Regions from separate parts of the Pseudomonas sp. EA_35y_Pfl2_R111 genome, predicted to be linked through region 3. Evidence: predicted binding sites of a transcription regulator. Region 3 holds the regulator's gene; each other region holds the start of a gene.
The links. Region 3 encodes LexA, which represses DNA repair genes until DNA is damaged. Its sites were predicted from a motif close to CTGTNTNNNNANACAG; they were not measured.
Positions count from the first base shown of each region.

Region 1: the regulator LexA is predicted to act here: its motif matches at 796-811, upstream of imuA (translesion DNA synthesis-associated protein ImuA).
Region 2: the regulator LexA is predicted to act here: its motif matches at 1,088-1,103, upstream of recN (DNA repair protein RecN).

Region 1 is NZ_CAXAOM010000002.1:258,740-261,007, forward strand. It holds gene arfB (alternative ribosome rescue aminoacyl-tRNA hydrolase ArfB) at 33-446, opposite strand; gene imuA (translesion DNA synthesis-associated protein ImuA) at 829-1,446, shown strand; gene AACY25_RS09790 (Y-family DNA polymerase) at 1,453-2,268, shown strand, end outside.
Region 2 is NZ_CAXAOM010000004.1:366,732-368,999, forward strand. It holds gene recN (DNA repair protein RecN) at 1-1,063, opposite strand, end outside; gene grpE (nucleotide exchange factor GrpE) at 1,220-1,789, shown strand; gene dnaK (molecular chaperone DnaK) at 1,889-2,268, shown strand, end outside.
Region 3 is NZ_CAXAOM010000001.1:306,603-308,870, reverse strand. It holds gene AACY25_RS01710 (hypothetical protein) at 1-18, shown strand, start outside; gene sulA (SOS-induced cell division inhibitor SulA) at 131-607, opposite strand; gene lexA (transcriptional repressor LexA) at 618-1,229, opposite strand; gene AACY25_RS01695 (TetR/AcrR family transcriptional regulator) at 1,502-2,209, shown strand; gene AACY25_RS01690 (L,D-transpeptidase) at 2,257-2,268, shown strand, end outside.

The DNA of each region.
Region 1 (2,268 bases), on a different contig from region 3:
GGGCCGACGCGCAGCAGATCGTGAACAGGTTCTTAGAAATCGACCTTGCCGCGCCCCGCCTTGATCGTGCCGCGAATGCTCTTGCCTTCCAGACGGCGCTTTTTCGAGCCCAGGGTGGGTTTGGTCGGGCGACGGGCTTTTTCGGTTTTAGCGGCGCTGCGAATCAGCTCGGCCAGGCGCTCTAGGGCATCGGCGCGGTTCTGCTCCTGAGTGCGGTACTGCTGGGCCTTGATAACCACTACGCCGTCGGCGGTAATGCGGCTATCGCGCAATGCCAGCAGCCGCTCCTTGTAGAACGGCGGCAAGCTGGACGCCTGGATATCGAAACGCAGATGTATCGCGCTGGACACCTTATTGACATTCTGCCCGCCCGCGCCCTGGGCACGTATGGCGATCAATTCGACTTCATCGTCAGGTAGATGAACGCTGTTGGAGATAACCAGCATGGGTGGGCTTCGGTGCGGGAAAGGTGGGCCAGGATAACGCGAACGTAGAACAGTTGCCTGATCGCGCTCCAATCGCCCTCTGAACTTTAGGCGAAGGCGGGTATGTGAGTTGGCCCTAATTTCGTAGTCGCCGGCTGGCCGGCTGCTTACTGGCGCAGGCGGACACTACGTTGTTTTGAACAGATGAGCCTGTCTCCGATGGCCTGATATGAGCGGGATGCTGGCACCTCGTACACAGCTGCCCCATCCCTGCTCATGGTTCGACAGCACGATTGCCATTAACCCGACGCGGCTAGATCGAATGCAGCTCGTCGACTCACCTTGACCACAAACTACACCTGAGCAAATACTGTATATCAATACAGTATTTTGGTTCACCCTCATGTCATCCGTCGTGACCATAGACAGCTTGCTTGATGCGCGGCGCGTTTGGCGTGGGCAGGCAGTCGCCACCCCTTCAGCGCACTGCCAGCCGACAGGGAACGCCGCTCTGGACGCCGTGCTCCCTGGCGGTGGTTGGCCTGATGCGGCGCTGAGCGAAATACTGGTTGCTGCGACAGGCACGGGAGAGTTGCGTCTTCTATGGCCGACCTTGGCTCGCCTGACGCGTGCTGGCGAGCGTGTGGTGCTGATCGGGCCTCTTCACCAACCCTACCCCCAAGCCTGGCTCGCAGCGCAAATCGATTTGCGCTACCTGAGCATTGTTCAGGCGCAAGGTCGTGACATCTTATGGGCTACTGAGCAGTGTCTACGCTCAGGTAGCTGCGGCGCCGTTGTGTGCTGGCCTCGCGAAGCGGATGACCGCTCGTTGCGCCGCTTACAGATCGCCGCTGAAACCGGCCAGACCCTGGCTTTTGCGTATCGTCCCTTATCGGCCTCAGTTAACGCATCACCCGCGGCCTTACGCCTGGTAGTGGACGCCCAACCGGTGCAGATCAGGGTGCTCAAGTGTCGCGGTGGCATAGCCTCTGCGCACCCTATCGCAGCCAATTGGCAGTAAGCGGCCATGCTTTGGGCGTGCATCCTGTTGCCACAATTGGCCATGGACGGAGTGTTGCGTCACCGCTCTGATCCGGAGCGCCCATTGGTACTGCTCAGCGGCCCAGCACAACGCCGCGTCATACAGGCGGTCAACGCCTCGGCCCGCTCAATAGGTCTAAGACCCGGACAGTCGCTTACCACGGCCCAGGCTCTGACCTCGGAGTTTTCCACTGCTGACTACGATCAAGCGGATATCGAAAGGTGGCAGCAGTTCTTGGCTGCCTGGGCCTATGGGTTCAGCGCACAAGTCAGCTTGCACTACCCGCGCTGTCTGCTGCTTGAGGTGCGGTCCAGTTTTGCTCTGTTTGGCCCATGGCCACGATTTGAAGCGCGACTGCGTGAAGAGCTTTTGGCACTGGGCTTCCAGCATCGCATCACCCTAGCGCCCAACCCGTCGGCGGCACGGATGCTCTCGCACTGCGGGGATGGCCTGGCGGTCGTCGATGATAAATCGTTGCAGGAAGCCCTCCACCCGTTGCCAGTAGAACGACTGGGGCTGTCCGAGAGCGTGGCGACTGCCTTTGCGCGAATGGGACTGCGTAACTTGCAGCAGCTTGTGGCCCTCCCCCGCAGCAGCCTGGCAAAGCGCTTTCCCGCCGAGGTTCTACTTCATCTCGACACCTTGTTCGGTCGTCGCCCACTTGCCCTGGATTTTTATACCCCACCGGATAGGTTCGACATCCGGATCGAGCTGAACTTTGAAGTCGAATCACATCAGGCGCTGCTGTTCCCGCTTCGCCGTTTGACTGCTGACCTATCGGCCTACCTTTCTGGACGCGAT
Region 2 (2,268 bases), on a different contig from region 3:
GTTCGAAGGCGGCCAGTTCGTCGCTCAGGCGTTCGGCGGCCTGGTCGTCGGCGTTGAGGCTTTCCAGTTCTTCGAACAGCTGTTGCTGCATGGCGCCCAGCTCGGTTGGCTGGATGCGGTGCTTGCGCGCCAGGGTGTAGATCGCGTCCAGGCGTTCTTCCATCTGCCGCAGGCGTTCAGGGTCGGCGTCGAAATGGTCAAGAAAGCGGTTCAACTCACCGACGGCTTCTTCTACCTGGATTTGCGCGCTGGCCAGCAGGTTGGTGGCTTCGCTCAGTGCGCCGGGTTGGCCCTGGAAAGCGCCGAGGCGGTTAAGGCTGCTGGTCAGGGCGGACAGTACGTTGCCAGCGTCATTCTCGCTGCACTGCTCGATTACCAGGCGGCAGGCGCTGAGCAGGCTTTCGGCGTTGGTCAGGTTTTTGTGTTCCTGCTCCAGGTTGTCCAGCTCATCTTCGCCGAGTGCCAGGTTGTCGAGTTCTTCCAGCTGGTAGCTGAGCAACTGATGACGGGCGCGCTGTTCGTCGCCGATGCTGGAAACCCGTTCCAGCTCATTCTTGGTCTGCTTCCAGCGCTGCGCCGCGAGCTGCACCTGGCGCGCCAGTTCCTGGCTACCGGCGTATTCGTCGAGCAGGCGGCGGTGGGTCTCAGGCTTGAGCAGGGATTGGTGTTCATGCTGGCTGTGGATGTCGATCAGCAGCTCGCCGAGGGCCTTGAGGTCACCCTGCGGGCAGGGTGAGCCGTTGATATAGCCACGCGAGCGGCCTTCGGCGGTGATCACTCGGCGCAGGATGCACGGGCCGTCATTGTCCAGATCGCGCTCGGCCAGCCAGGCGCGGGCTTCGGGGATGTCGTGCAGGTCGAAGCTGGCGAGGATGTCCGCCTTGTCCGCACCGGGGCGCACTACGCCGCTGTCGGCGCGATCACCCAGGGTCAGGCCAAGGGCGTCGAGCATGATCGACTTGCCGGCGCCAGTTTCCCCGCTGATTACGCTCATGCCGGCGTCCAGCTCTAGATCAAGGTGTTCAACGATGGCGTAGTTGTGTACGGACAGGTGCACCAGCATGGCGAGGGCCTCCCAAGTTCATGTCTGGTTATTTATACAGTGTTTTTTTGTGGGCTGACAATCCGTCTGTTGTCCTTGAAACCACATTTTTTGACCCCATATAGCGGTCAGGTACGTGAGTTGAGGCTCGCGTCGGATTTATAAGAGGAGAGACGCATGGCTGACGAACAGACCCTGGATACGCAGAACCCCGATGTACAAACAGCTGCCGAAGCGGCTGCGGGCGATGACCTGGTTGCCCGCGTGCAAGCGCTGGAAGAGCAACTGGCCACTGCGCAGGATCAGTCGCTGCGCATGGCTGCCGATCTGCAGAACGTGCGCCGCCGCGCCGAGCAGGATGTAGAGAAAGCGCACAAATTTGCTCTGGAGAAATTCGCCAACGACCTGTTGCCGGTGGTGGATAGCCTGGAGCGCGGCCTTGAGCTGTCGAATCCGGATGATGAGGCGATCAAGGCTGTACGTGAGGGCATGGAGCTGACGCTCAAGCTGTTCAGCGACACCCTCAAGCGTCACCAGTTGGAAGCCATTGACCCGCATGGCGCGCCGTTCAACGCCGAGCACCATCAGGCGATGGCGATGCAGGAAAGCACCAGCGTCGAGCCTAACAGCGTGCTCAAGGTGTTCCAGAAGGGCTACATGCTCAATGGTCGCCTGCTGCGCCCCGCCATGGTGGTGGTCAGCAAGGCGCCGGTGGAAGCGCCGCCATCGATCGATGAGCAGGCTTGAAATTCGCCGAGCTGCCCCCATTAAACAGTCAAGCGTTTTAGTGCTACCGCCGCTGACAACGATCAGCGGCGGGATTATCAAAGTTTCGGGAGAGTGAAGATGGGCAAAATTATTGGTATCGACCTGGGGACCACCAACTCCTGCGTCTCTATTCTGGAAAACGGCAGCGTCAAGGTCATCGAGAACGCCGAAGGCGCTCGCACCACGCCATCGATCATCGCCTATGCCAACGATGGTGAAATCCTCGTTGGCCAATCGGCCAAACGTCAGGCGGTGACCAATCCGCACAACACCCTGTACGCGGTGAAGCGTCTGATCGGTCGTCGTTTTGACGAAGATGTCGTGCAGAAAGACATTCAGATGGTCCCGTACAAGATTGTCAAAGCTGACAACAACGACGCTTGGGTTGAAGTGAACGGCCAGAAAATGGCACCGCCACAAATCTCGGCTGAAATCCTCAAGAAGATGAAGAAGACCGC
Region 3 (2,268 bases):
CCGCGGGTTCTGCATTGATTGCAGAATTCTTCCAGGCTCTGAGCTAGAGCGTTCTGCTCGCGTTAGCTGGTTCTTGCATCAGGTTTTTACTGGCTGATGCGCACATTCCTTGTGCATGACCTTTGGCCAATCACCCCAGACTGATATTCAGGCTTTGCGCCTTGCCCTGGCGGGCCGCTTGCTCAAGCTGTTGCCGTGCCTGGCGTTCCAGCGGATGCAGCCAGCTAACAACCGTGTGACTGCGTCCCAGCGTCAAGGCTTGTTGTGCCAACTCCAGCGCGCTTTGTGCGCCACGTGGATGCAGCAGCAGAATGCGTTCGCGGTTCAGGCCTGCTTCGCGTAGCCAAGTCTGGGTAAGACTGGATGGCGGGGCGATCAGGGTCAGCCAGCGTTCGTCGTGGTTGTCGCTGAGTTCACGCAGAATCGGCGCTAGAAGATTCAGGCAGTGCCCGACTGCACCACGCAGCGACAGTTCACTGAACGCCTCTGTCTCATCATCCTGCCAGGGCAGCTCAGCGCTATCGGCAAGTAATGGCGTCACCGTCGATGCCAGAAATGCATCGAACAAAGGCAGTTGTGTACGGTTCAGTGATTGCGGGAACTGCATAAATCCTCCACTAGCGGCGGATAACGCCGACGCTCAAACCTTCAATAATCAGGTCCTGTTCTTCCAGGTTTATTTCGATCGGCGCGAACTCCGGGTTTTCCGCAATCAGCCAGACCTTGTTGCCTTCACGCTTGAAACGTTTGACGGTCACTTCATCGTCGAGACGCGCCACCACTACTTGCCCATTACGGGCTTCACGGGTGGTGTGTACGGCCAGTAGGTCGCCATCGAAGATGCCGATGTCCTTCATGCTCATGCCGCGTACACGCAGCAGGTAATCAGCCTTGGGGTGGAAGAAGTCCGGATTGATCTTGCAGGACTCTTCGACATGTTGCTGCGCCAGAATCGGTGCGCCTGCAGCGACGCGGCCAATCACCGGCAAGCCTTCGTCGTCCTCGGCATTGGGCTCAAAGCCTGGAATGCGAATGCCGCGTGAAGCCCCAGGAGTCATTTCGATTGCACCCTTGCGGGCCAGGGCCTTGAGATGCTCTTCCGCTGCGTTGGGGGATTTGAAACCCAGTTTCAAGGCGATTTCCGCACGGGTAGGCGGATAGCCGTTGTCTTCAAGGCACTGCTTGATGAAGGCGAGAATTTCAGCTTGGCGCGGCGTCAGTTTTAGCATGGTCGGCTCTGTTTTTTTGTACAGTGACTGGTATTATATACAGTGATCGTGGATTGGCAATCTTTGTGTTCTGATCTCTACTCAATTGACCTTTGTATCCTCTGTTGCTGCGTCCTGTTACTCGGGCTGCTCATAGGGCGTCTAGCTAGGGTTAGCCTGTACCTTTAGCGGATGTCTGTGACCACCCGGCCACAAGATGGTTTGCCCGGCTTGACAAGGCGGGCGGCTGAAACGTATGTTTCAAACAAGTGTTTGTTCAGATGAAAAGAGTCATGGCCCAGTCGGAAACCGTTGAACGCATTCTCGATGCGGCAGAGCAGCTTTTTGCGGAGAAAGGTTTCGCAGAAACGTCTCTGCGTTTGATCACCAGCAAGGCAGGGGTAAACCTAGCTGCGGTGAATTACCACTTCGGCTCGAAGAAAGCCCTGATTCAGGCGGTGTTCTCGCGCTTTCTCGGGCCTTTCTGCGTAAGCCTGGAGCGTGAGTTGGATCGCCGTCAGGCCAAGCCTGAAACCAAGGTCAGCCTCGAAGAGCTGCTTGAGTTATTGGTAGAGCAGGCGCTGACAGTAAAACCGCGCAGCGGCAACGACCTTTCAATCTTTATGCGTCTGCTGGGCCTGGCCTTCAGCCAGAGCCAGGGGCACCTGCGCAAGTACCTCGAAGAGGTGTACGGCAAGGTATTCCGCCGCTATATGCAGCTGGTGCATGAAGCCGCTCCGCGCATTCCTCCGCTGGAACTGTTCTGGCGGGTGCACTTTATGCTCGGCGCCGCAGCGTTCAGCATGTCCGGGATCAAGGCCCTGCGGGCCATGTCGGAAACCGACTTCGGCGTTAACACCTCGATTGAGCAGGTGATGCGCCTGATGGTGCCATTTCTGGCTGCCGGCATGCGTTCCGAAACCGGTTTGACCGATGAAGCTCTGGCTAGCGCTCAGCTCAAGCCGCGCACCAAGACGCCAGCCATTCCCAGCAAAGTTTGACCTCGGCAGGTGGGCTTGGCGGATGCTATCCGCTAAGCTAGCCGCCCATGGTTGCTCTC